3 regions of the Cupriavidus sp. GW823-FHT07A04 genome follow, and region 2 is predicted to be linked to each of the others. Evidence: predicted binding sites of a transcription regulator. Region 2 holds the regulator's gene; each other region holds the start of a gene.
What was found. The regulator FNR, encoded in region 2, switches genes on or off when oxygen is low (the NO sensors DNR and NnrR bind a similar motif). The targets are predictions, from matches to a motif close to TTGATNNNNATCAA.
Positions count from the first base shown of each region.

Region 1: AC1Q7Q_RS25350 (universal stress protein) is a predicted target of FNR. The motif match lies at 1,958-1,971, and genes of this name have one in related genera.
Region 3: AC1Q7Q_RS31730 (TraR/DksA family transcriptional regulator) is a predicted target of FNR. The motif match lies at 4,681-4,694, and genes of this name have one in related genera.

Region 1 is NZ_JBXAHA010000015.1:108,687-116,087, forward strand. Features, by position in the region: gene AC1Q7Q_RS25340 (sensor domain-containing protein) at 1-988, opposite strand, end outside; gene AC1Q7Q_RS25345 (cobalt-precorrin-7 (C(5))-methyltransferase) at 1,232-1,921, shown strand; gene AC1Q7Q_RS25350 (universal stress protein) at 2,086-2,937, shown strand; gene AC1Q7Q_RS25355 (metalloregulator ArsR/SmtB family transcription factor) at 3,034-3,354, shown strand; gene AC1Q7Q_RS25360 (YeeE/YedE family protein) at 3,369-3,803, shown strand; gene AC1Q7Q_RS25365 (DUF6691 family protein) at 3,812-4,276, shown strand; gene AC1Q7Q_RS25370 (cation diffusion facilitator family transporter) at 4,301-5,251, shown strand; gene AC1Q7Q_RS25375 (DHA2 family efflux MFS transporter permease subunit) at 5,403-6,827, shown strand; gene AC1Q7Q_RS25380 (ABC-F family ATP-binding cassette domain-containing protein) at 7,097-7,401, shown strand, end outside.
Region 2 is NZ_JBXAHA010000009.1:22,498-29,898, reverse strand. Features, by position in the region: gene ccoN (cytochrome-c oxidase, cbb3-type subunit I) at 1-484, shown strand, start outside; gene ccoO (cytochrome-c oxidase, cbb3-type subunit II) at 504-1,181, shown strand; partial or broken gene AC1Q7Q_RS16725 (cbb3-type cytochrome oxidase subunit 3) at 1,185-1,319, shown strand; gene ccoP (cytochrome-c oxidase, cbb3-type subunit III) at 1,416-2,342, shown strand; gene ccoG (cytochrome c oxidase accessory protein CcoG) at 2,398-3,897, shown strand; gene AC1Q7Q_RS16710 (membrane protein) at 3,965-4,183, shown strand; gene AC1Q7Q_RS16705 (hypothetical protein) at 4,186-4,431, shown strand; gene fnr (fumarate/nitrate reduction transcriptional regulator Fnr) at 4,518-5,243, opposite strand; gene AC1Q7Q_RS16695 (sulfite exporter TauE/SafE family protein) at 5,542-6,306, shown strand; gene AC1Q7Q_RS16690 (hypothetical protein) at 6,330-6,770, opposite strand; gene scpB (SMC-Scp complex subunit ScpB) at 6,897-7,401, shown strand, end outside.
Region 3 is NZ_JBXAHA010000022.1:15,641-23,041, reverse strand. Features, by position in the region: gene rbbA (ribosome-associated ATPase/putative transporter RbbA) at 1-1,337, opposite strand, end outside; gene AC1Q7Q_RS31745 (HlyD family secretion protein) at 1,342-2,328, opposite strand; gene AC1Q7Q_RS31740 (zinc-dependent alcohol dehydrogenase family protein) at 2,555-3,562, opposite strand; gene AC1Q7Q_RS31735 (universal stress protein) at 3,760-4,590, shown strand; gene AC1Q7Q_RS31730 (TraR/DksA family transcriptional regulator) at 4,867-5,247, shown strand; gene AC1Q7Q_RS31725 (BCAM0308 family protein) at 5,347-5,850, shown strand; gene AC1Q7Q_RS31720 (phosphoribosyltransferase) at 5,972-6,634, shown strand; gene AC1Q7Q_RS31715 (bifunctional acetate--CoA ligase family protein/GNAT family N-acetyltransferase) at 6,736-7,401, opposite strand, start outside.

The sequences.
Region 1 (7,401 bases), on a different contig from region 2:
CCGGCTCGCCCAGCCAGGCGGCCGTGCCGCAGGAGCCCACGGATGGCCCGATGGTCAGGCCGTCCAGCGCGGCCGAATACTCGGGCGGCAGGCCAGGCGCGGCCAGCGGGTGCAGGCGCCCATCGGCGGCCACCCGCAGCACGGACGCGATCACGGCGGGTGCCACGCGTTGTACTTCTTCGCAGATCAATTCCATCACGGCGGGCAGCGGCTGCTCCATCACCATGGCTTGCAGTACCTTTCGCTGCAGCATCTCGTAGGTCCGCTGCTGGGTGATGTCGGAGAGGATGACGATGGCGTGATGCCGGTCGCCGGTCGCGCTGACCAGATGGCGCACGGTGGCGCTGACCCAGAGTGCGCTGCCGTCGCGCGCATACACCAGAGCCTCGTGGCGCTCACCGCCCGGGGATGAGCGCTGGGCATGCAAGCGTTGCATCACGCCGGGATCGGTGAACTCGCCGGCCAGTATCTCGCGCGGGGTCTTGCCCCTCAGCTCGCAGGGCTTGTAGCCCAGCATGCGCGTGAGCCCGGCGTTGCCGTACACGATGTGCCAGTCGGCATCGACCACCAGCACGGCACTGTCGATCTCGTCGGCAATGACGGATAGCAACGGGTGATGGTCGCGGCTGGCATCCGGGTGGTTGGCCACCTTTACCAGCAGCGTGCGCAGTGTCACGTCGCCCAGGCGGGTGCTGGATTCCGCGACATGGCCAAAGCGAAGTTCGCCATCCGGCCTCAGTATCCGGACGGCGGGCAAGGGCTGGGCGCGCTGCGCGTCGGCATCCGGCAGCTTTTGCACGAGCGCCTCCACGTTCATGCCGAAGACTTGCGTACGGGATGCGCCATAGAGTGCCTCCGCAGCAGCGTTCAGGAAGATCACCTTGTTGTCCGTGTTCAGGATGAAGACGGCATCGGTGGCTTGCTCGAGCGAATTGCGGAACAACTGATGGGGGTCGGCTATGCTGAGCGCTTTGTCTCTATCTGGCATGAGTGAGGTAAACGTCGCTAACGACCGAGGGTGCCTGCCTTGCCCGGTGGGGGCTCGCGGGACATTGACTCGGCTCTGAAGCAGCTATCGGCATCCAGTGCCGGATCCTGAAGTACTTTTTTTTTGCGCCAGGCGTTCCTCGGCGCAGGCCTCGCGCTCCGATGGCTTGGCATAATTGCGCCCTGTCTTGACGGGGCGATGCGCGCGCCGTCCCCTTTTGCATCGATCGAACCGGGATTCTTCATGATCATCTGCGCCGGCGTTGGCCCCGGGCACCTCGACTTCCTGACCCACGGCGTGGCGGAACTGGTCCGTGGCGCCGACATCGTGGCCGGCTTCGACACGGTCATCGACGTCATCCGCCCGCTGGTGCCGCCGGCGGCCCAGGTGGTCACCATGGGATACCAGGACCAGGTGGAGCGGCTTGCCTGGGTTGCCGCCGAGCACCATGGCGGCCGGCGCTGTGTGGTGCTGTTCATGGGCGACATGCACTTCAGCGGTTTCCAGTACCTGGAGCGGGTCGAGCGGGCATGCGGCCATCCGGTGGATACCGTGCCCGGCATCTCTTCGGCCCAGGTGCTGGCTGCGCGCGGCAAGGTTTGCTTCGACGAGACCACCTTCCTGACCTTTCACCGGCGCGGAGACCTGGAGCCGTTCAAGCGCCATCTGGTGCACGTGCTGGCGGACCAGCGCAACGCCATCGTGATTCCGCGCCCATGGGATTTCATGCCCAGCGATATCGCCGCCTGGCTGGTGGCGCAGGGCGTGCCGCCCGAGCATCCGGTCGAGGTCTGGGAGAACCTGACGCTGGCCGATGCGGACTGGCGTGGCACGCTGGCCAGTTGCACGCTGGCGTTCACCGATATGAGCATCATGCTGATCCGTGCGCTGGCGCCAATGGCCAGCCAGATCGAGCTGGCGCCGCTTGCGTAGTCCCGCGCGCCGGCCGCGCGGGGCAGGCTTTCGGCATTGATCTGCCGCAATTCGCCCGCATTGCCCGCTTGCGCTGCCCCGCGCACGGAGTAGAGTCCATTTTCGGATAGTCGGAAAAACGTCTGCAACCGTGTGCAGGGGTCTCCAGATCGGAGGAAAACATCATGGATTTCAAGACCGTGCTGGTCGAACTCGGTGCGGATCCCGGCTGTGCGGATCGCGTCAACCTGGCTGCGGAACTGGCGCAGCGCTCGGCCGGCCATGTGATCGGGGTGACGGCCACCGGCATGCGGCTGGAGCCGTTCCGGGGCGCGGGCGACGAGGCGGGATACTACGCGGAACTGGCCCGGCGCCAGTTGCTGGCGCAGGGCGCCGAAGCCAGCGCCGCATTTCATCGGGCCATGAGCGAAGCGGCGCCCGGCGTGGGTTTCACCCACCGGGTCATCGAGGACGACGTGGGCTGGGCGCTGGTCCAGCAGGGGCGGGTGGCGGACGTAGTCGTCCTGGCCCGCTTGCCCGGGCCGGAGTCCATTCCCGTGCTGGTGGCACAGACCCCGGAATATGTGTTGCTCAACACCGGCCGCCCGGTGCTGCTGGTGCCGCCGGGCGTGCGGCATCTACCCTGCGAACATGTCGCCATCGCATGGGATGGTGGGCGGGAAGCCGCCCGGGCCGTGGCCGATGCGATGCCTCTGCTGCGCCTGGCCAAGCGTGTCACCGTGGTGTCGGCGTCCAGCGCGCATGACGGCTCGGCGACCCACGGCATGCCCGATGTGCCCGGTGCGCACGCCGGCCTGCGAGATCACCTGGCGCGCCAGGGCATCACCAGCGTCATGCACGCCGTGCAAGGCAGCCATGGGATTGGCCAACTACTGCTGGAGGCGGTGCGGCACTTGCAGGCCGACCTGCTGGTGGCGGGTGGCTATGGGCACGCCCGGCTGCGCGAGCTGGTCACTGGCGGCACCACCCGCACCCTGATGCGCCACGCCGACATTCCGGTGTTGATGTCGCATTGAAGGTCGGTCTCGACTGGCATCAATATACTTTTTAATATAATATTAAACCGTATATTGATTAGCAGGCCGGGGTCTCGCCCGGCCTTTGCCGAACCCATGCAAGCGGCTTCTCCCTCCCTGAGCCTGGACACGATGCGCGCCGCCGCGGGCGACGCCACCGCCATGTTGCGCGCCCTCGCCAATGAAGACAGGCTGCTGCTGCTTTGCCAGCTTAGCCAGGGCGAGATGTCGGTGGGCGAGCTCGAAGCGCTGCTTGGCATCCATCAACCCACCTTGTCGCAACAGCTTGGTGTGCTGCGCGCGGAAGGGCTGGTCAACACGCGGCGCGACGGCAAGCGGATTTTTTACGCGGTTGCCGATGCGCGGGCGCTGGCCGTGCTCGAAACGCTTTACGCCCTGTATTGCCCCACTGAATGAAGGAGCCACTGGCCATGATCATCGACTGGACACACTTCACGCCCTGGTCCGCGCTGGGCGGGGGCCTGCTGATTGGACTGGCCGCCGCCGCGCTCGTGCTGTTCAACGGGCGCATCGCGGGCATCAGCGGCATCGTTGGTGGCTTGCTGCGGCCAACGCGCGCGGAAGCCGGCTGGCGTATCGCCTTTGTGCTTGGCCTGCTGGCGGCACCGCTGCTCTGGCGCCTGTTCGGCGCGCTGCCGGAGATCCGGGTCCATGCCGGCGCTGGCCTGCTGGTCGTAGCCGGCTTGCTGGTGGGATTGGGTACCCGCTACGGCGCGGGCTGCACCAGCGGGCATGGCGTTTGCGGGCTGTCGCGGCTCTCTCCGCGCTCGCTGGCGGCCACCGCGGCCTTCATGGGGGCCGGTTTTGCGACGGTCTTTGTCGCACGGCACCTGCTCGGCGCATGAGGAGCGACATGAACCGCCTTTCTTCCTTGCTGATCTCGCTGGCCTCTGGCCTGGTGTTCGGCCTCGGGCTGATCCTGGCCGGCATGGCCAATCCACAGAAGGTGCTCGGATTTCTCGACCTTGCCGGGCGCTGGGATCCCTCGCTGGCGCTGGTGATGGGCGGCGCGATCGCGGTGGGCGTAGTGGCGTTCGGTATCGCCCGGCGGCGTGCCGTCTCGCTGCTGGGCATGCCCATGCAGCTGCCGGCGTCGCGCCGGATTGACCGGCGCTTGCTTGGTGGTGGCCTGTTGTTCGGCGTGGGCTGGGGGCTGGCGGGGATCTGCCCGGGGCCCGCGCTGGTGCTGCTGGGCGCGGGCGCATGGCAAGGCGCAGTCTTTGCGCTGGCCATGCTGGCCGGCATGGCGCTGTTCGAGTGGCTAGAATGGCTGGGGCGCGGCCGCGCTTTACCCGGCAAGGCATTAACCGGACATTAACCGGACAACAGGAGTCATCCATCGATGCGAACTGATGAGGTCATCGACGAGGCCGAGGTAGAAACGCCCGCCAGAGCCCAGGCGGCGCGGCGCAGCACCTGGGTGAGCGTGGCCGTGAATATCCTGCTGACCTGCATGCAACTGGTGGCGGGCGTGGTGGCCGGCTCCCAGGCGTTGATCGCGGATGCCATTCACTCGCTCTCCGACCTGGTCTCGGACTTTGTGGTGCTGTTCGCCAGTCACCATAGCCGCAAGGGCGCGGATGCCGACCACCAATACGGCCACCAGCGTTTCGAGACCGCCGCCTCGCTGGCAATCGGCCTGCTGCTGCTTGCGGTCGGCGTCGGCATGCTGTGGTCGGCCGTGCAAAAGCTGGAGCATCCCGAGTTGATCCAGCCGGTCAAGGGTGTCGCGCTGTGGGTGGCATTGGGCGCGCTGGCGGCAAAGGAATCGTTGTTCCGCTACATGCTCGCCGTGGCCGAGCGCGTGCGCTCCAGCATGCTGGTTGCCAACGCATGGCATGCGCGCTCGGATGCGGCATCGTCGCTGGTGGTCGCCGTGGGCATCGGCGGCAACCTGCTTGGCTACCACATGCTTGATCCAGTGGCCGCCCTGGTGGTCGGCCTGATGGTGACCAGGATGGGCTGGAAGTTCTCCTGGGATGCCCTGCATGACCTGATGGACCGCGCCGTGGATGCGCAGAGCATCGAGGCGATCCGGCAGGCCATGCTGGCCACGCCAGGCGTGCTGGGCCTGCATGACCTGAAGACCCGCAAGATGGGCGACGCGATCCTGGTCGACGTGCATCTGGAGATCGATGGCGCAATGACGGTCGAGGCGGGGCACCGTATTGCGGTGGAGGCGCGCCTCGCCGCCATGCAGATTCAGGACGTGCTGAATGTGATGACCCATGTCGACCCGGTGCGCGTGCCGCAGCGCCAGGCGGAAGACCCGGCGCGCGCAGGCGCGGCATGATGGACTGGCCAAAGCGTGGGCCGGGCGGGGCAAACGTCCTTTGCCGATGCCCGGTATGATTGCCATCCTGGCTTGAAATGGCTTTCCCGGTGGCAAAAAGCGGTCCGCCCGCTTCGCCGCGCAGACACGCACCCCCCGCACCCGCCGCTCCATGGACCACACGCAAACCCAGTCATCGTCGATGAGATTCCTGCCGTATCTCGTCGCGGCTACCTTCTTCATGGAGTACCTCGATACCACCGTGCTCGCCACTGCGTTGCCGCAGATGGCGCGGTCGTTCGGGGTCGGGCCGAATGACCTGAGCCTGGGCATGACGGCCTATATGCTGGCGCTGGCGGTGTTTATCCCGATCAGCGGATGGATCGCTGATCGCTTCGGGTCAAGGACGGTGTTCGGCGGGGCGATCGTTGTTTTCACGGTGGCCTCGGTGCTGTGCGGCGCATCGAACGGGTTATTCGCGTTCACCGCGGCGCGCGTGCTGCAAGGCATTGGCGGCGCGATGATGGTGCCGGTCGGGCGGCTGATCGTGGTGCGCAACACGGATAAGCGCCAGTTGATCAAGGCCATCTCCACCATCACCTGGCCGGCCATCGTGGCGCCTGTGGTGGGGCCGCCCATTGGCGGGTTCATCACCACCTACGCCTCCTGGCGCTGGATCTTCCTGCTCAACGTGCCATTCGGCATCGCCGCGCTGATCGCCACCTTCATGATGATCCGCAACGAACGCGCGAGCGAGCCCAAGCCGCTTGATATCGTCGGCTTCCTGCTCAGCGGCGCCACGCTCACCTTCGTGCTGTACGGCACGGAGCTGGCCAGCCAGCAAGGCTCCAGCCTGGCAACGGCGGGCGCGTTCGTGGCCGCCGGCCTCGCCCTGGGCGTGCTCGCCGTGCGCCATGCAGCGGGCCGCGAGCATCCGCTGCTCGATTTCACGACGCTGCGCGTGCCGACGTTCTCGGTCACCGTGATCACCGGGTCCGTCACCCGCATCGGCATCGGGGCGGTGCCGTATTTGATGCCGCTGCTGTTCCAGGTTGGCTTCGGGCTGTCCGCGTTCCGCTCCGGGCTGTTGCTGCTCGCCAGCGCGCTCGGCAACCTCGGCATGAAGGCCTTGACCACGCGCGTGCTGCAACACTACGGCTTTCGCGCCACCGCGATCGTCGACGTGGCTTTCGCCAGCGTGTTCATCGTCGCGTGCGGCTTGCTCACGCCCGAGACGCCGCTCGCCATCGTGCTGTTCGTGGTGTTTATCTACGGCGTGACGCGCTCGATGCAGTTCTCCACGCTCGCCACGCTGGCCTACGCCGATATCCCGCAAAACCAGATGAGCAGCGCCAATACGCTATGGAATGCTGCCCAGCAGATGTCGATCGGCCTTGGCATTGCGTTTGGCTCGCTGTCGCTGAGGATTGCCGCATCGCTGCGCGGCGAGGCCAGCGACGTGCCGCACTTTACGCTCGGTGATTTTCGCTGGGCGTTTCTCTTCGCGGGCGCGCTGACGCTGGTGTCGTTGATCGGGTATGTCCGGCTCGTGCCGGATGCGGGGCGGCATCTGTCGAGCCGGCGGGCGGCTGGATGACGGGTTCCTCCCGATATGAAGTGAGTGGCGGGCGAGCGTGAGCCGGGCGAACGCTGCGCAATGCTCGCCCGCTGCGGGCTACACAAACTGAACGGAACTCGGCAGGGGCCTGACCGGTCACACCATCCGCATCCACCGGAGTCAACGCAAAATGATCCTGTAAGCCCACTTCAAACCTGTTCGCGCTTGTTGAACCCTTGTTAACCCTTGTTGTGCCCTCGTTGAGCACTTGGGTTCCAGGCGCGCTACCTGTCTTGTCTGGAGCTTGCATGGCTGACTTCACATCGATTCCGTTCGCGGTTTTCTCCGCGCCGCAGTCCGGCGGTAATTCTGGTGCCACCCCCCTGGATTCCCACTCAGCTTCGCAGCCGGCGTTCTGGATTTCTTTGCGCCACGTCACCGTGGCGCTGCCCGATGGGCGGGTGCTTCTGGACGACCTGAGCGACACCTTCCCACCCCGGCGCATCGGCCTGGTTGGCCGCAACGGCACCGGCAAGAGCGTGCTGGCAAAGGTGCTGGCGGGCCTGGTCACGCCGGATGCCGGGCGCGTCGTCAGGCATGCCACCGTTGCCTA
Region 2 (7,401 bases):
CATGGCGACCTTCGAGGGCTCGATGATGTCGATCAAGACCGTCAACGCGCTGTCGCACTACACGGACTGGACCATTGGCCACGTGCACTCCGGCGCGCTGGGCTGGGTCGCGATGATCTCGATCGGTTCGCTCTACTACCTGATCCCGCGGCTCTTTGGCGAGAAGGAGATGTACAGCGTGCGCCTGATCGAGCTGCATTTCTGGATCGCTACCATCGGCGTGGTGCTGTACATCGCCTCGATGTGGATTGCCGGTGTGATGGAGGGCCTGATGTGGCGCGCCACCCAGCCCGACGGCACGCTGACCTACGCCTTCGTGGAAGCGGTCAAGGCCAAGTACCCGTTCTACCTGATCCGCTTGCTGGGTGGCTTGTGCTTCCTCTCAGGCATGCTGCTGATGGCATACAACGTGGCCAGGACCATCATCGGCAAGCCTGCCGTGGATGCACTGATCCCGACCAGCGTTTCCGCCTCCGCCCATTGATCATTCCAGGATAGAAACGATGTCCGAAAAACGAAGCTTCTTTACGCACGAGACCCTGGAGAAGAATATCGGGTGGCTGATCATCTGTACCATCCTGGTGGTCAGCATCGCCGGGCTCGTCCAGATCGTGCCGCTGTTCTTCCAGCACTCCACCACCGAGCCCGACGCGGGTATCAAGCCGTACTCCGCGCTGCGCCTGATGGGCCGCGATATCTATATCCGCGAGGGCTGCGTGGGCTGCCATTCGCAGCAGGTGCGCACCTTGCAAGGCGATGTCGAGCGCTATGGCCACTACTCCACGGCGGGCGAATCGGTCTACGACCATCCCTTCCTGTGGGGCTCCAAGCGTACCGGTCCCGACCTGGCGCGCGTGGGCGGACGCTACTCCGATGACTGGCAGCGCATCCACTTGCGCAATCCGCGCGACGTGGTGCCCGAATCGGTGATGCCGTCCTACCCGTGGCTGGAGAAAACGCCGTTGCAGACCAACGATGTCCGCGACCGCATGCGTGCGCTGCGCCGTCTCGGCGTGCCGTACACCGACGCCGAGATTGAGCAGGCGCCTGCCACGCTGGCCGGCAAGACCGAGGAAGACGCGATGGTCGCCTACCTGCAGGAGCTTGGCATCGCCAAGCGCAATGTGCGTGTCGATACCGCGGCTGCCGCGCAGCCCGCGGCCACGCCGGCCAAGGAGTAAGCCATGGCAATGATCACCGCGTTTTCCACCGTGGTCTCGATGGCTGCCTTCATTGCCATCTGCTGGTGGGCCTGGTCGTCAGGGCGCAAGGCCGCCAACCAGGAGTCGGCCATGCTGCCGTTCGCCTTGCCCGACGAGCCGCTGGCCGCACGCCAAGACGCCAGGCCCGATGCCGGCCACCGCGTCGCGCGTCATGCCGGCGGCGCAAACAACACCAAGCAGGAACACTGAGTCATGAGCGACTTCTTCACGGATTTCTGGAGCTACTACATTGCCGCCATCGCGCTGGTCGGCATCGTCTGGTGCGTGTGGCTGCTGTTTTCCCAGCGCAAGGTCACCAAGATTGTGGGTGCGCCCGAGGACACCGGCCACGTGTGGGACGGCGACCTGCGCGAGCTGAACAACCCGCTGCCACGCTGGTGGATGTGGATGTTCCTGCTGGCATGCATCTTTGGCCTGGGTTACCTGGTGCTGTACCCCGGCCTGGGTTCCTACGCCGGCGTGCTCAAGACCTCCAGCCGGGTTGAGCTGGAGGCGCACCGCCAGGCGGCCGAACAACTGCAGCGCGAGGTCTATGGCAAGTACATGCAGATGGACGTCAAGCAGGTGGCGGCCGACCCGGCGGCGCGCGAGATCGGGCAACGCCTGTTTCTCAACTACTGCGCGCAATGCCACGGCTCCGATGCGCGCGGCAGCCGCGGCTTTCCCAACCTGACCGACAACGACTGGCTGTACGGCGGGGAGCCCGAGACCATCACGCAGACCATTACCAAGGGCCGCAACGGCGTGATGCCGTCGTTCGCCTCGACCATCGACGGCAAGCTCGCTGGCGACGTGGCGCAATACGTGCGCTCGCTGTCCGGCCTGTCTTACGACCCGATCCGCGCCTCGCGCGGCGAGAGCACGTTCAAGTCCACCTGCGCGGCCTGCCATGGCTCCACCGGCAAGGGCAACCAGGCGCTTGGCGCGCCTAACCTGTCGGACCGCGTGTGGCTGTACGGCAGCTCGGAGGCGAACATCGTCGACGCCATCCTGAAGGGCCACAACAACCATATGCCGGCGCACGAGGAAATCCTCACGCCGGAGCGTATCCGCATGTTGACGGCCTATGTCTGGGGCCTGTCCAACACCGGCGGCGCAGGCGAGGGGGCGAAGCAATGAGCCACTGCGCTTATGCTTGTCAGCCGGGCCCGCACCGCGGCGGGGGTGTTCGCCCATGAACGCCCCCGGACCGGAGCCGCTTGAAAGGAACGGGGCCGCGTGGGCGCCGCTGCGAGCGCCCACGCCTGATTCGGCGGACGCGGAAACGTCGGACGAGACCCTGTACGAAGTCCGCCGCAAGATCTATCCGCGCTCGGTGTCGGGTGCGTTCTCGAGCTGGCGGGTCTGGATGGTGGTCCTGACCCAGCTGTTCTTCTATGGCATGCCCTGGCTGCAGTGGAATGGCCGCCAGGCCATGTTGTTCGATCTCGGCGCGCGCAAGTTCTATATCTTTGGCCTGGTGCTGTGGCCCCAGGACGTGATCTACCTTGCCGTGCTGCTGGTGATCTCCGCGGTGTCGCTGTTTCTCTTCACGGCGATCGCGGGGCGGCTGTTTTGCGGCTACGCTTGTCCGCAGACGGTGTACACCGAGATCTTCATGTGGATCGAGCGGCATGTGGAAGGCGACCGCTTTGCCCGCATCCGCCTGGACGGCGATCCTTGGAGCGTGCGCAAGCTGCGCCTGAAGGCCACCAAGCACACGCTCTGGATCGTGATCGCGCTATGGACGGGCTTTACCTTCGTCGGCTATTTCTCGCCCATTCGCACGCTCGGCGCGCAGGTGCTGAGCCTCTCGCTGGGTCCGTGGCAGACGTTCTGGATGCTGTTTTACTCGTTTGCCACCTGGGGCAACGCCGGCTTCATGCGCGAGCAGGTCTGCAAGTACATGTGCCCGTATGCGCGCTTCCAGAGCGTGATGGTGGATCGCGACACCTATGTGGTCACCTATGACGTGGGCCGCGGCGAGCCGCGCGGCAGCCGCTCGCGCAAGGCGGACCACAAGGCCGCCGGGCTGGGCTCGTGCGTGAATTGCAGCATCTGCGTGCAGGTCTGTCCTACTGGCATCGATATCCGCGATGGCCTGCAATACGACTGCATTGGCTGCGGCGCCTGTATCGACGCCTGCAACCAGGTCATGGACAAGATGGCTTACCCGCGCGGGCTGATCCGCTATACGTCCGAGAACGCCATGCGCAGCGCGCTCTCCGAGACCGTGGCGCGCAAGCGCCTGGTGCGGCCGCGCACGGTGATCTACTCGGTGATCTGGCTGGCGCTGGTCGCCGGCTTCATGGCCTCGCTGGCCATGCGCACGCCGCTCAAGGTCGATATCATCCGCGACCGCGGCGCGCTGGGGCGGGAAGTGGAAGGGCGCTGGATCGAGAACGTGTACCGGCTGCAGCTGATCAACACGACCGAGGCGCCAATGCGCGTCGCCGTCAGCGCGGGCAGCGATGAGCTCAAGGGCCTGGCCGTGGAATATGATCACGCTGCCGGCAACCTGGAGCCCACGTCCAATCGCCTGATTCCCATCCGGGTGCGCGTGCCGATCGAGTCCGCGGCGCAGGGCACGCACAAGATCGAGGTCACAGTGACCGCGGTGCCCGACGAGGGCGCGGGGAGCCATGGCGCGGAGATTCGACAGAGCACCAGCTTTATCGTGCCGCGCAATCTATGAGGCGGCAGGGACGCTGGTTGCACCAATCCGTACGCAACATACGCGATCTAGATCTAGAGGAGGCCAGATGACGCAGCAAAGTAATCCCTGGTGGAAGGAGCCATGGCCGTGGCTGCTGATGAGTGGGCCGTTCGTGGCCATGGTGGCCTGCGGGGTCACGATCTGGCTGGCCATGACCCATCCGGATCCGCCCATTGAGGAAGGGGTGGCGCGCCACGGCCTGGTGGTTGAGAAGGCGGGCAGCGCGGCACGCCAGGCAGCGCCGGTCGCGGCGCAAGCGAGGTGATCATGAGGCTACGCTGGCTGATGTGGGTGCTGTGGCCCGCTTTCCTGGTCGCCGGGCTGACGACCGCGCTGGTATTCTCCATGGTCGATCCCGGCGACCTGCGCTTCTTCGGCCAGCCGGTCGAGGCATCGCGGGAGGCGGTCTACACCGTGGGTTTCCTGATCGCGTGGGTGCTGTGCGCGCTGTCGAGCGGCTTGACGCTGTACACCATGCCCACGCGGCTGGCGGACACGGACGAGCTGGAGTGATTGCGATGCGCGCCTTGCCGGTTCAGGCCAGCAGGCGCGGCATCGCGGCGAGCCGCCGCGGGCGAGGGCGGCGCGCGACGTGCAGGTCAGCAGGACTTGTTGACGATCTGCTTGATCCCCACCATGTCGACCAGCTTGACGTGGCGCTGGCGGATCTGGATCAGGCCGGCTTCCGCAAAGCGCGAGAACAGGCGGCTGACGGTTTCGAGCTTGAGCCCCAGGTAGCTGCCGATTTCCTCGCGGCTCATGCGCAGCACGAACTCGGAGGCCGAATAGCCGCGCGCGGACAAGCGCTCGGACAGGTTGATCAGGAAAGCGGCAAGCCGCTCCTCGGCGCGCATCGATCCGAGCGTGATCAACATGACCTGGTCCTGCGAGATCTCCTTGCTCATCAGGCGCATGAACTGATGCTGCAGCGACGGCAGGACGTTGGACAGCGTCTGGAGATCGCCAAAGCGCACCACGCAGACTTCGGTATCTTCCAGCGCGGTGGCGTCCGACGCATGCTGCATCTCGCCAAGGCCGTCGAGGCCGACGACTTCGCCGGGAAGGTGGAAGCCCGTGATCTGCGAGCGGCCGTCTTCCATTGTCAGGTGGGTCTTGAGCGTGCCGAAGCGGATCGCGTAGACGGCGGTGAGAGGATCGCCGAGGCGGTACAGGGTTTCGCCCTTGCGTACGCGCACCCGGTCCTGGACCAGCGTATCCATCTTTTCGAGGTCCTGCTGCGACATGCCGACGGGCAGGCAGAGCTGGCCGAGCGAGCAAGTGGAGCAGCGGGGCGACATCTCGGTAATGGGAATGGTGGTGAGCAATTGGGGCCTGTCGGTTTAGCGCAGTCAGTCAAGCGCGATGTGGCGGGCGCATTGAGTTGAGAGCTTGACGTTGAGAGTCGTCGGTTGGAAGCGCTATCCACATCGGCCTGGCGCGCGGGTCTTGCGGCAGTGCGCTATCTGTGCAGCGCGGCTTGCCGTGCCCGTCGTCATGTTGTGCGAGCGCGCTGGTGTGCGCGGGCGCAAGGCCTCATGTTGATAGCGCCTCTTGGAGCTGCGGGGGCGCGTTCGCCGCATTTTACCGCGCCAGACGTTGCGATTGTGTGATTGGGAGGAGAAGTTGACCATAGGCGTGCTTATCAGCGTATTTACCTTGGCATTGCTGGGCGGCGTGCACTGCGCCGCCATGTGCGGCGGGATCGCGCTGGCGGCGGAGCAGGGCGGCGTTGCGCGCGTGCCTGCCACGGTGCTCCGGCGTCCCGGCCATTGGTTGCTGGAACTGCTTGTCATGCATGCCGGGCGGCTGAGCATGTATGCGGTGCTGGGAGGCTTGCTGGGCGCCCTTGGCGCCGGCGTCTGGAAGACGCAGTACCTGCCGCTGCAGCGCTGGCTGTTCGGGGTCGGCAGTGTAATGCTGGTGCTGTCGGGCTTGTGGATGTTGCGCGGGCGCACCATGGGTACGGGTTGGCTGGAGCGGCTCGCCGCCCGGGGCGCGGGTGGCTTGCTGCGCGGCCTTGGTGCCGTCGGGGCGCGCTTGCCGGCTGTGGCCCGGGCGCATGGGCAGGGCCGGTTGCTGCGCCGCTACGGCATGGGGCTAGCCTGGGGGCTGGTCCCGTGCGGCATGGTGTACGGTGCTCTTGCCATGGCGTTGCTGGCCGGCAATGCCCCGTCGGGCGCGCTGGTGATGGCCGTGTTTGGCCTGGGCACCCTGCCGAACCTGCTGGTGATCTCGGGCCTGTCCGGCTATCTCAGGCAGCTTTCGCGGCGCCCGGCGTTGCGGGCTGGCGCTGGGCTTGCGGTGGTGGCCTTTGGCTTGGCCGGGGTGGCGCGCGCGCTGCTTTTGCCTGAGACGCTTGCCGCGCATGGATTCTGCCTGGTCTTCTGAAGCGCTGCTTCGTGGTGTATCTGTCACTTCTTCGCTGAGGTAGCTGTGCGAATCGGTTGCAGGTTTGCCAGGGAATGCCATACAATCGCAAGAACAGCGATATCGCGCACGTATTTCATCGTGGCATCGTCAGGTAGCATCCGCTGCTCAGGGATGCATGCCAGGAACACCCAGGCAGGCATCAGCGCCAGGGACCGTTCCCCATCCGCCGTCCGGTTCAAAAGATTCGGTTCAAAAGACCAGCTACGGCAGGGCGGGGTGAAATAGGCCGGCAGGCCCGATATCCGTATTTTCTTGCACCCGGCGCGTTCGATGATAAACGCCGCGCCGGACAGGTCCGCCACATCAGGGGGAAGGCGCGACGCAAGGGCTCCGTCGACTGGCAGATAATGCCGGTGGCCGGGCGATCTCCTGCCGGTCAGGTCCGGCACCCGATGCAATAAAAGAAGGCGCACGGCTGGCATGCATCAAGCATGCGGTTGGCTGCGCGGCCAGATGGCGGTGGCAATCCCTACCGCTGAACCCGCAATCTCCAGTGCGCCCGGGATCAACCGGGGCGCAGGTGCAAAGACAGGCTGCACGCAATCAACATGAATACCCAAGAGGCGAAGATCGTCCTCGAGACCGCGCTGATCTGCGCGCAGGAACCCTTGCGCGTCAATGACTTGCGCCGGCTGTTTGCCGACGACGTCGGTGCCGACACCATTCGTGTGCTGCTCGAAGAGCTGCGCCGCGACTGGGAGCAACGCGGCGTGGAACTCGTGGCACTGGCCAGTGGCTGGCGTTTCCAGAGCCGCCCTGTCATGCGTGAATACCTGGATCGGCTGAATCCTGAAAAGCCGCCCAAGTACTCCCGCGCCGTGATGGAGACGCTGGCGATCATTGCCTACCGGCAACCGGTCACGCGGGGCGATATCGAGGAAATCCGTGGTGTCGCGGTCAGCACCGAAGTCGTGAAGAAGCTCGAGGACCGCAGCTGGATCGAGGTGATCGGCCACCGTGACGTGCCCGGGCGGCCTGCGCTTTATGCCACCACCAAGAACTTCCTTGATGACCTTGGCCTGCGCACGCTCGATGAATTGCCGCCGCTGGAGG
Region 3 (7,401 bases), on a different contig from region 2:
CAGAACATGTCGCGCGCGCCGGGGTCCACGCCGGAGGTGGGCTCGTCGAGGATCAGCACTTCCGGATGGTGCAGGCAGGCCGCAGCCAGCTGCAGGCGCTGGCGGATGCCGAGCGACAGGGCGGCGGGCCGCGCATCGGCATGCTGGTCCAGCTCGAAATCGAGCAGGGCCTGCCCGACCGCCTTTTGCGCGCGCTCGCCCTCCATCCGGTAGAGCCTGGCATGCAGGTCCAGGTTCTGCCGTACCGTCAGTTCCTCGTACAGCGAGAACGCCTGCGACATATAGCCCACCCGCATGCGGGTACGCATATCGCCGGCGTCGATGGTCTGGCCGAGCAGGCGCGCGGTGCCGCTGGTGGCATCCAGCAGCCCGGTCAGCATCTTCATGGTGGTGGTCTTGCCGCAGCCATTGGAGCCGAGAAAGCCGAAGATCTCGCTGCGCTCGATGCGAAAGCTCACATTGTCCACGGCGGTAAAGGCACCGAAGCGCCGCGTCAGCCCCTCGGCCTCGATGGCGGGTTCGTCGCCATCCGGCGGGCGGGGCGGGATCACCAGTCCCGTGGCATCGCCGCGCCGGGCCGCCGGCAGCAGCGAGATATAGGCCTGCTCCAGGTCGCCGGTGCCCGCGCGCGCCAGCACATCGGCGGTACGGTCGCACACCAGCACCTTGCCTGCATCCATGGCCACCAGATGCTCGAAGCGCTGCGCCTCCTCGATATACGCGGTGGCAACGATCACCGTCATATTGCTGTGCTCGGCGCGCAGGTCCTCCACCAGGGTCCAGAACTGCCGCCGCGACAGCGGGTCCACCCCCGTGGTGGGCTCGTCGAGAATCAGCAGGTCCGGGTTGTGGACCAGTGCGCAGCACAGGCCCAGCTTCTGCTTCATGCCGCCCGAGAGCTTGCCCGCCGGACGGTCCGGGAAAGGCGCCAGGCCGGTGGCCGCGAGCAGGCGCTCGATGCGCTGGCGCCGCTGCGTGCCGCCCAGGCCGAACAGCCGGGCAAAGAAGTCCACGTTCTCGTAGACCGACAGCGTCGGGTACAGGTTGCGTCCCAGCCCCTGCGGCATGAACGCCACGCGCGGCAACAGCGCCTCGCGCGCTTGCCGGTCACGCAAGTCCGCGCCCAGCACGGTGGCATGGCCCTGTTGGATACGCTTGACGCCTGCAATCACGCCGAGCAGCGTCGATTTACCGACGCCATCGGGGCCGATCAGGCCGATGGTGGCATTGCCGGGCAGCGTGAGCGACACATTGTCCAGGGCCACGCTGGCGCCGTAGCGGTGCGACAAGCCATCGATCCGGATGGCCGCGGCACCGTCGGGGTGCGGACTCGGCATGGCGTCAGGCCGGCTGCGGGGGCAGCGTCAGCGCGGCGGGCCAGGGCTGCCTGGCATCCAGGCGCACAAAGCCATCGCCCGTCATGCCGGCCTTCAGTTTGGCCGCGTAGCGCTGGGCAACCTCGGGCGCCAGCTGCAGCTTGACGCGATACATCAGCTTGGCCCGCTCGGCATCGGTCTCGACATACTTGGGGGTGAACTGCGCCTCGCTGGCCACAAAGCTGACGCGGGCCGGGATCGGTTCGTCCTTCATTGCGTCCAGCACGATGCGCGCCTCGTCGCCGATAGCCAGCTTGCCGGCAGCACCCGCGGGCAGGAACACCGTGAAATACATATCGGCCAGGTTCAGCAGCGACGCCACGCGGCCGCCCGCCGGCAGCACCGTGCCGACCTCGATCACGCGATACTCCACACGCCCGGCCACCGGGGCACGGATGGTTGCCTCATCCTGCAGGATCTTCAGGCGGGCAATCTGGGCATCGGCCTCCGCGATCGCCGCGTTAGCCTCGCCAAGCGCGGCGCGCGCGCCGGTCACGCCCGCGCTCTCGCCATCCAGGCCAAGCTGCCGGCGATCGCGCTCGACGGCAGAAATCTGGCGGTCCTGGTAGAGCTTGACCGCCTCGGTCAACTCCAGCCGCGCCAACCGCTGGCGGCTCGCGCGCCCCTCGATCTCCGCCTGCGCGCGCGACGCCGCCTGCACGGCACGCTCGCGGGCTGCGGTGGCAAGGCTGAGTTGAGTCAATAATTCGGCGTCATCCTGCCGGGCCACCACGGCGCCCGCAGCCAGGGCATCGCCCTCGCGAACCGGCAGATCGATGACGCGGCCCGGATACTTCACCGCCACGTCCAGGCGGCCGATCTCCATGCGCCCATTGCTGTGGGCCACATCCGCCGGCCACGGGTCGCGCTGGCTGCCAAGCCACCACACGGCGGCTCCAATGGCGCCAGCAACGAACAATACCGCTATACCCCAGCCTGGTTTGAGTTTCATCGGCTACCTGTGCACCTGTGCGCTGAATGATGGAATGCCGCCGGGCGCGCCAGGGGGTTCAGGGTGTCGGGCAAAGGGGGGAAGGGGAGACGACAAAGACAGACCTTGATCCGCGGGGCGACGGCGTAGGGTCCAATGCTATCCGGCGGGGTGGGGCGTGGACTTGATCTAGCGCAAGTTGGTGCCGAAGGGGGCACTTTTTGGAGGGGGAGTTCTAATTAGGCGATTAAGCGATGCGCAGTACCGCCGCGCCGGCCAGGCGGCCCGCGCGCAGGTCGGCCAGCGCGGCATTGGCCTGCTCCAGCGGATAGACCGTGGTGGTGGTGCGCAGCGGCGTGGCCTGGGCGATCCGCATCAGTTCCAGCCCGTCGTCGCGCGTGAGGTTGGCCACCGACACGATCGACCGCTCCTCCCAGAGCAGGCGATAGGGGAAGGCCGGAATATCGCTCATGTGGATGCCACCGCAAACCACGGTGCCGCCCTTGGCGACGGCTTGCAGCGCCATCGGCACCAGCGCACCCACCGGCGCGTAGATCAGCGCGGCATCGAGCGGCTGCGGTGCGGGCTGGTCGCTTGGACCGGCCCAGCACGCCCCGGTGTCACGCGCGAACTGGCAGGCGGCGGTGTCGCCGGGGCGCGTGAAGGCAAAGATCTCGCGCTGCTGGGCGACGGCGATCTGCGTCACCAGGTGGGCCGCGGCGCCAAATCCGTAAATGCCGATAGACCGGACCTTGCGGGCGTCCCCCGCCATGCGCAGCGTGCGGTAGCCAATCAGGCCCGCACACAGCAAGGGCGCCGCATGCTCGTCGTCGTAGTGCTCCGGGATGGGGAAGCAAAAGCGGCTGTCGGCCACTACGTACTCGGCGTAGCCGCCGTCGCGCGTATAGCCGGTGAACTGCGGCGTATCGCACAGGTTTTCGCGACGCGCCGCGCAATAGCCGCAGTGCCCGCAGGTCTGCCCGAGCCACGGCACGCCGACCCGGTCGCCCGGGGCAAGGCCCGTCACGCCTGCGCCACAGGACTCGACCCTGCCAACGATTTCGTGTCCGGGAATGAGGGCGGCTTTCGGGTGCGCGAGTTCGCCGTCGACAATGTGCAGGTCGGTGCGGCAGACGCCGCAGGTGCTCACCGCGATACGCACTTCGCCTGGGCCGGGGTCTGGCACGGGGACGCGCGCCAGGCGCAAGGCCGGCCCGGTGCCGTCGAAAATCATGGCGCGCATCGTCTCGTGCATGGTGACGTCCTCGGCGGTGCCCAGCATTTAGCCTAGGTCACGCTGACGGTTGCCGCTTGATCCGTATCCATGGCGTACGCGAGGCGCCAGCCCCTGTGCAGAAGGTATCGGCTTGACCTGAGTCAATAGCCACGTCCAAACGCTTCCTAGACTGGATTCAGGCTCCCAAACCCAAACCTAAACCGCACAGGAATGTTATGGAATACGCCAGCATCATGGTCCACCTGGACACCAGCCCACGCGCGCTGGACCGGCTTGAAATCGCTGCCCGGCTCGCCGTGGCACGCCATGCCCGGCTGATCGGGCTGTTTGCCGGCTTTATGCCGGATGTCGCCTGGTTTTACCTGATGGAGGGTGCCGCGACCTATATCAACGAGGACCGCCAGCGGCGCAGTGAGGCGCGCGAGGCGGTGCACCGGCGCTTCCTGGCGGCAACGCAGGACCTGGGGATCGAAACCGAGTGGCGGGCAGTGGATGGCGATCCGTTGATGATGGCGCTGCGCGAAGTGCGCGAGGCCGACCTTGTGGTTGCCGGGCAATACGATCCGGCCGACCCAGACAGCTTTGTCGCGACCCAGTTCCTGGAAACCCTCATCCTCGACGGTGGCAGGCCGGTTCTTGTCATTCCATTCGCAGGCCAGTTCGCTGTCCCCGGCGCACGTGTCATGGTGGCTTGGAACGGCGGACGCGAGGCCACGCGCGCCTTGCACGACGCCATGCCCTTGATCTGCGGCGGGCAGGCCAAGGTGCTTTGCGCGCAAGGTACCGGCGCGCGGCCCGATGCGAGCCTGCCGGGCCATGCCATGGCCGCGTTGGCAAGCCATGGCGTCCAGGCAGAGTTTGAACACTGCCAGGAAGGATCGGACATCGCCATCGGGGAAACCTTGCTCTCGCGCGCGGCGGATTTTGGCGCCGATCTGGTGGTGATGGGCGCCTACGGGCGCGGCCGCCTGCGCGAGTTGGTACTGGGTGGCGTCACCAGGGCTTTGCTGGACACCATGACGGTGCCCGTCCTGATGTCACACTAGTCACATCAACTGCCGGCATGGCGCGGGCGCGATATCCGCGCCCGCGCGCACCATGGCTGCGGCCGGCTCCGCGCATGGCCGGAAGTGAGATTGACGCAGATCATGCTAACCGGCAACCACCCACCTATATTGAAGCTTGAAGCGGAACGAGGGTTCAGCGCGCCACGCCGCAGGCACTTCGTGCCGGCGGCCCATCACTTGATCTGGCGCAAGCGGCCTGCCCGATGTCATCGCATCATGGATGTGGATCCACCTTGCCGCGCCCGGGAGTCGACGATGTCCGATTTAACGAAAGAGCAGCTCTCCAGCCTCGTCGCCTTGCTGGACAGCAGAGAGCAGAGAATCCGCGGCCAGATGGACGCCGCAGCCGTTTCCCGTACTGTGTCCGCCGAGCGCGAAGCGAGCGACGACGCGGATCTCGCTGAGCATGGCACCGAGGAGCGCATGGACGATGCCGTGGCGGAACACTACCGCATGGAACTGGCCGACATAGCGGTGGCGCGCAAGCGGATCGCCAGGCTTAGCTACGGCGTGTGCGTGGACTGCGGCGAGCCCATTCCTTATCCACGCCTGCAAGCGTATCCCACGGCCAAACGCTGCACCCCGTGCCAGCGCAAGCACGAGCACATGTTCGGGGCGCCGAGCGGTATGCGATGAGCATGGGCGGGCGTTCCCGCGGGCGGGCTCGCCAGGTGAGTCCGCAATACTGCAGGCAGGCCGCGTGGGCGCTGCCCGATTCGATTTCAGGAGCCAGACATGAAAGTCCGTGAGCGTTCGAGCCAGGTCAGGCCGGCCCGTTGGGACCGGCTTCCCCAGGATCCCATCCACGATGCCTACAAGCAGCCGGAGCAGGCGCCCGCCATCGCTTCCTGTCCCGCTTGCCACGCGGTCTTCCTGAAAGGATGTTGGCAATGGCGGGCCGTGCCGCCCGGCGCCAAGGCGCTGATGTGCCCGGCCTGCCACCGCATCGCCGACCATGTGCCCGCGGCGCAGTTGACGCTGGATGGGGCGTTCCAGCGGGAGCACCGGGATGAGATTCTCGGGCTGGTGCGGCACCGCGAAGCCCTGATGAGAGAGAGTCATCCGATGGAGCGCGTCATGGCGACGCAGACTCAGGAGGATCGCATCACCATCACGACCACGGGCTTTCACCTGGCACGCGATATCGGCTCTGCCGTGCATCATGCGTATCGTGGCAAGCTGGAAATCGACTATCCCGACGCCGACGAGACCCTCTATGTTCATTGGCACCGCGCTTGAGGACCGTCATGGCGCGCATTGGGGGCCGTCCAGTCTGACAGACACCTCGCCTTACGGCGTCGATGGAAGTCGCTAGCCGGCTAGCCAGCTAGCTGGTCCCTCACCGGCAAAAGGTGATGTCATGACTTTCCAGGACAGGAACGAGGCCGCCGAGCGGCTAGCCGAAGCGCTCTCCGGGTACGGCGACGCCCATCCCCTTGTGCTGGCCATTCCACGGGGTGGCGTGCCGATGGGCAAGATACTCGCCGACCGGCTCGGCGGCGAACTGGACGTGGTCCTGGTCAGGAAGCTAGGGGCGCCATTCGACCGCGAGATGGCGGTCGGCGCGGTCGATGAAAGCGGCTGGGTCTACGTGACGCCCTACGCGGCACGAGTTGGCGCCGACTCCAGCTATCTCAACCAGGAGCGCAACGAACAGCTTGCATTGCTGCGCCGCCGCCGCAAGCAATACACGCCGGGGCGCGCCGCGCGTGCGCTGGACGGGCGCACGGTGATCGTGGTGGACGATGGGCTTGCCACGGGCGCCACCATGATTGCCGCATTGCATGCCGTGCGGCAGCAGCATCCTGCCCGGCTGGTATGCGCTGTGCCCGTGGCCGCGCCGGCTTCGCTCGCCGAGGTGCGGCGTTACGCGGACGAGGTGGTCTGCCTGCGATCGCCGGCCAATTTTTCCGCTGTCGGTGAGCATTATCGGGAGTTTCCGCAGGTTGAGGATGAGGAAGTGGTGGCTTGCCTGGAGGGCGATCCGGGGCAGCACGGGGTGGGGCGTTTGGCGGGACGGTAGTAGGGGTGGGCGTTCTGGAGGCGGTGCTTTTGGTCTTTTCCGGCTGCTGCCAGCCTCTGGCAGCCTGGCCAGTTAGGGAAAGGCGGGCGGCTAGCGCAATGTCATGGCCCATTGCCTGAGTTCGACCCCGTCAGCAAGAGGCGGAGTTCCACGCCGTCGCTGGCAGGCTGGCCAGTGCGCAGAACGTGGATACCGCTGCTTTCGGCGAGCCTGAGCATCGCCCTGTTGGTTGCCAGCGTGGTCCCGACCAGCTCCCGCGTGCCGCGTGCGCGGCAGTAGGCCACCATCTTGCCCAGCAGCAGGCTGCCGATGCCCTGGCGCTTGCAATCGGAGCGCACCGCCACGGCGAACTCAGCGCACAGGTTGTCGGGGTCGGCTACGGCCCGCACTTCGCCCAGGATGGCCGGCTGCTCGCCGGTTGCCGCGCCGACGGCGACGAATGCCATCTCACGGGCGTAATCGATCTGGGTCATGCGTGCGAGCTGGCTGTGCGGCGGCTGGCGGATCATGCAGAAGAAGCGCATGCGGATGTCATCCGGGGTCATGGCGGCAAAGAAGGCCTGGTAGGCGGGCTCGTCTTCGGGATGCACCGGGCGCAATAGCAACGGTGCGCCGTGCCACGCCACGGTCTCCTCCAGTTCCTTGGGATAGGGCCGGATGGCAAGGCGGGCAGCGCCTGGCTGCGTAGCCGCCGCCACGCCGATGCGCGTGTCCAGGGCCAGCACGCCCGCGCCGTCGGCCAGCAGCGGATTGATATCGAGTTCGGT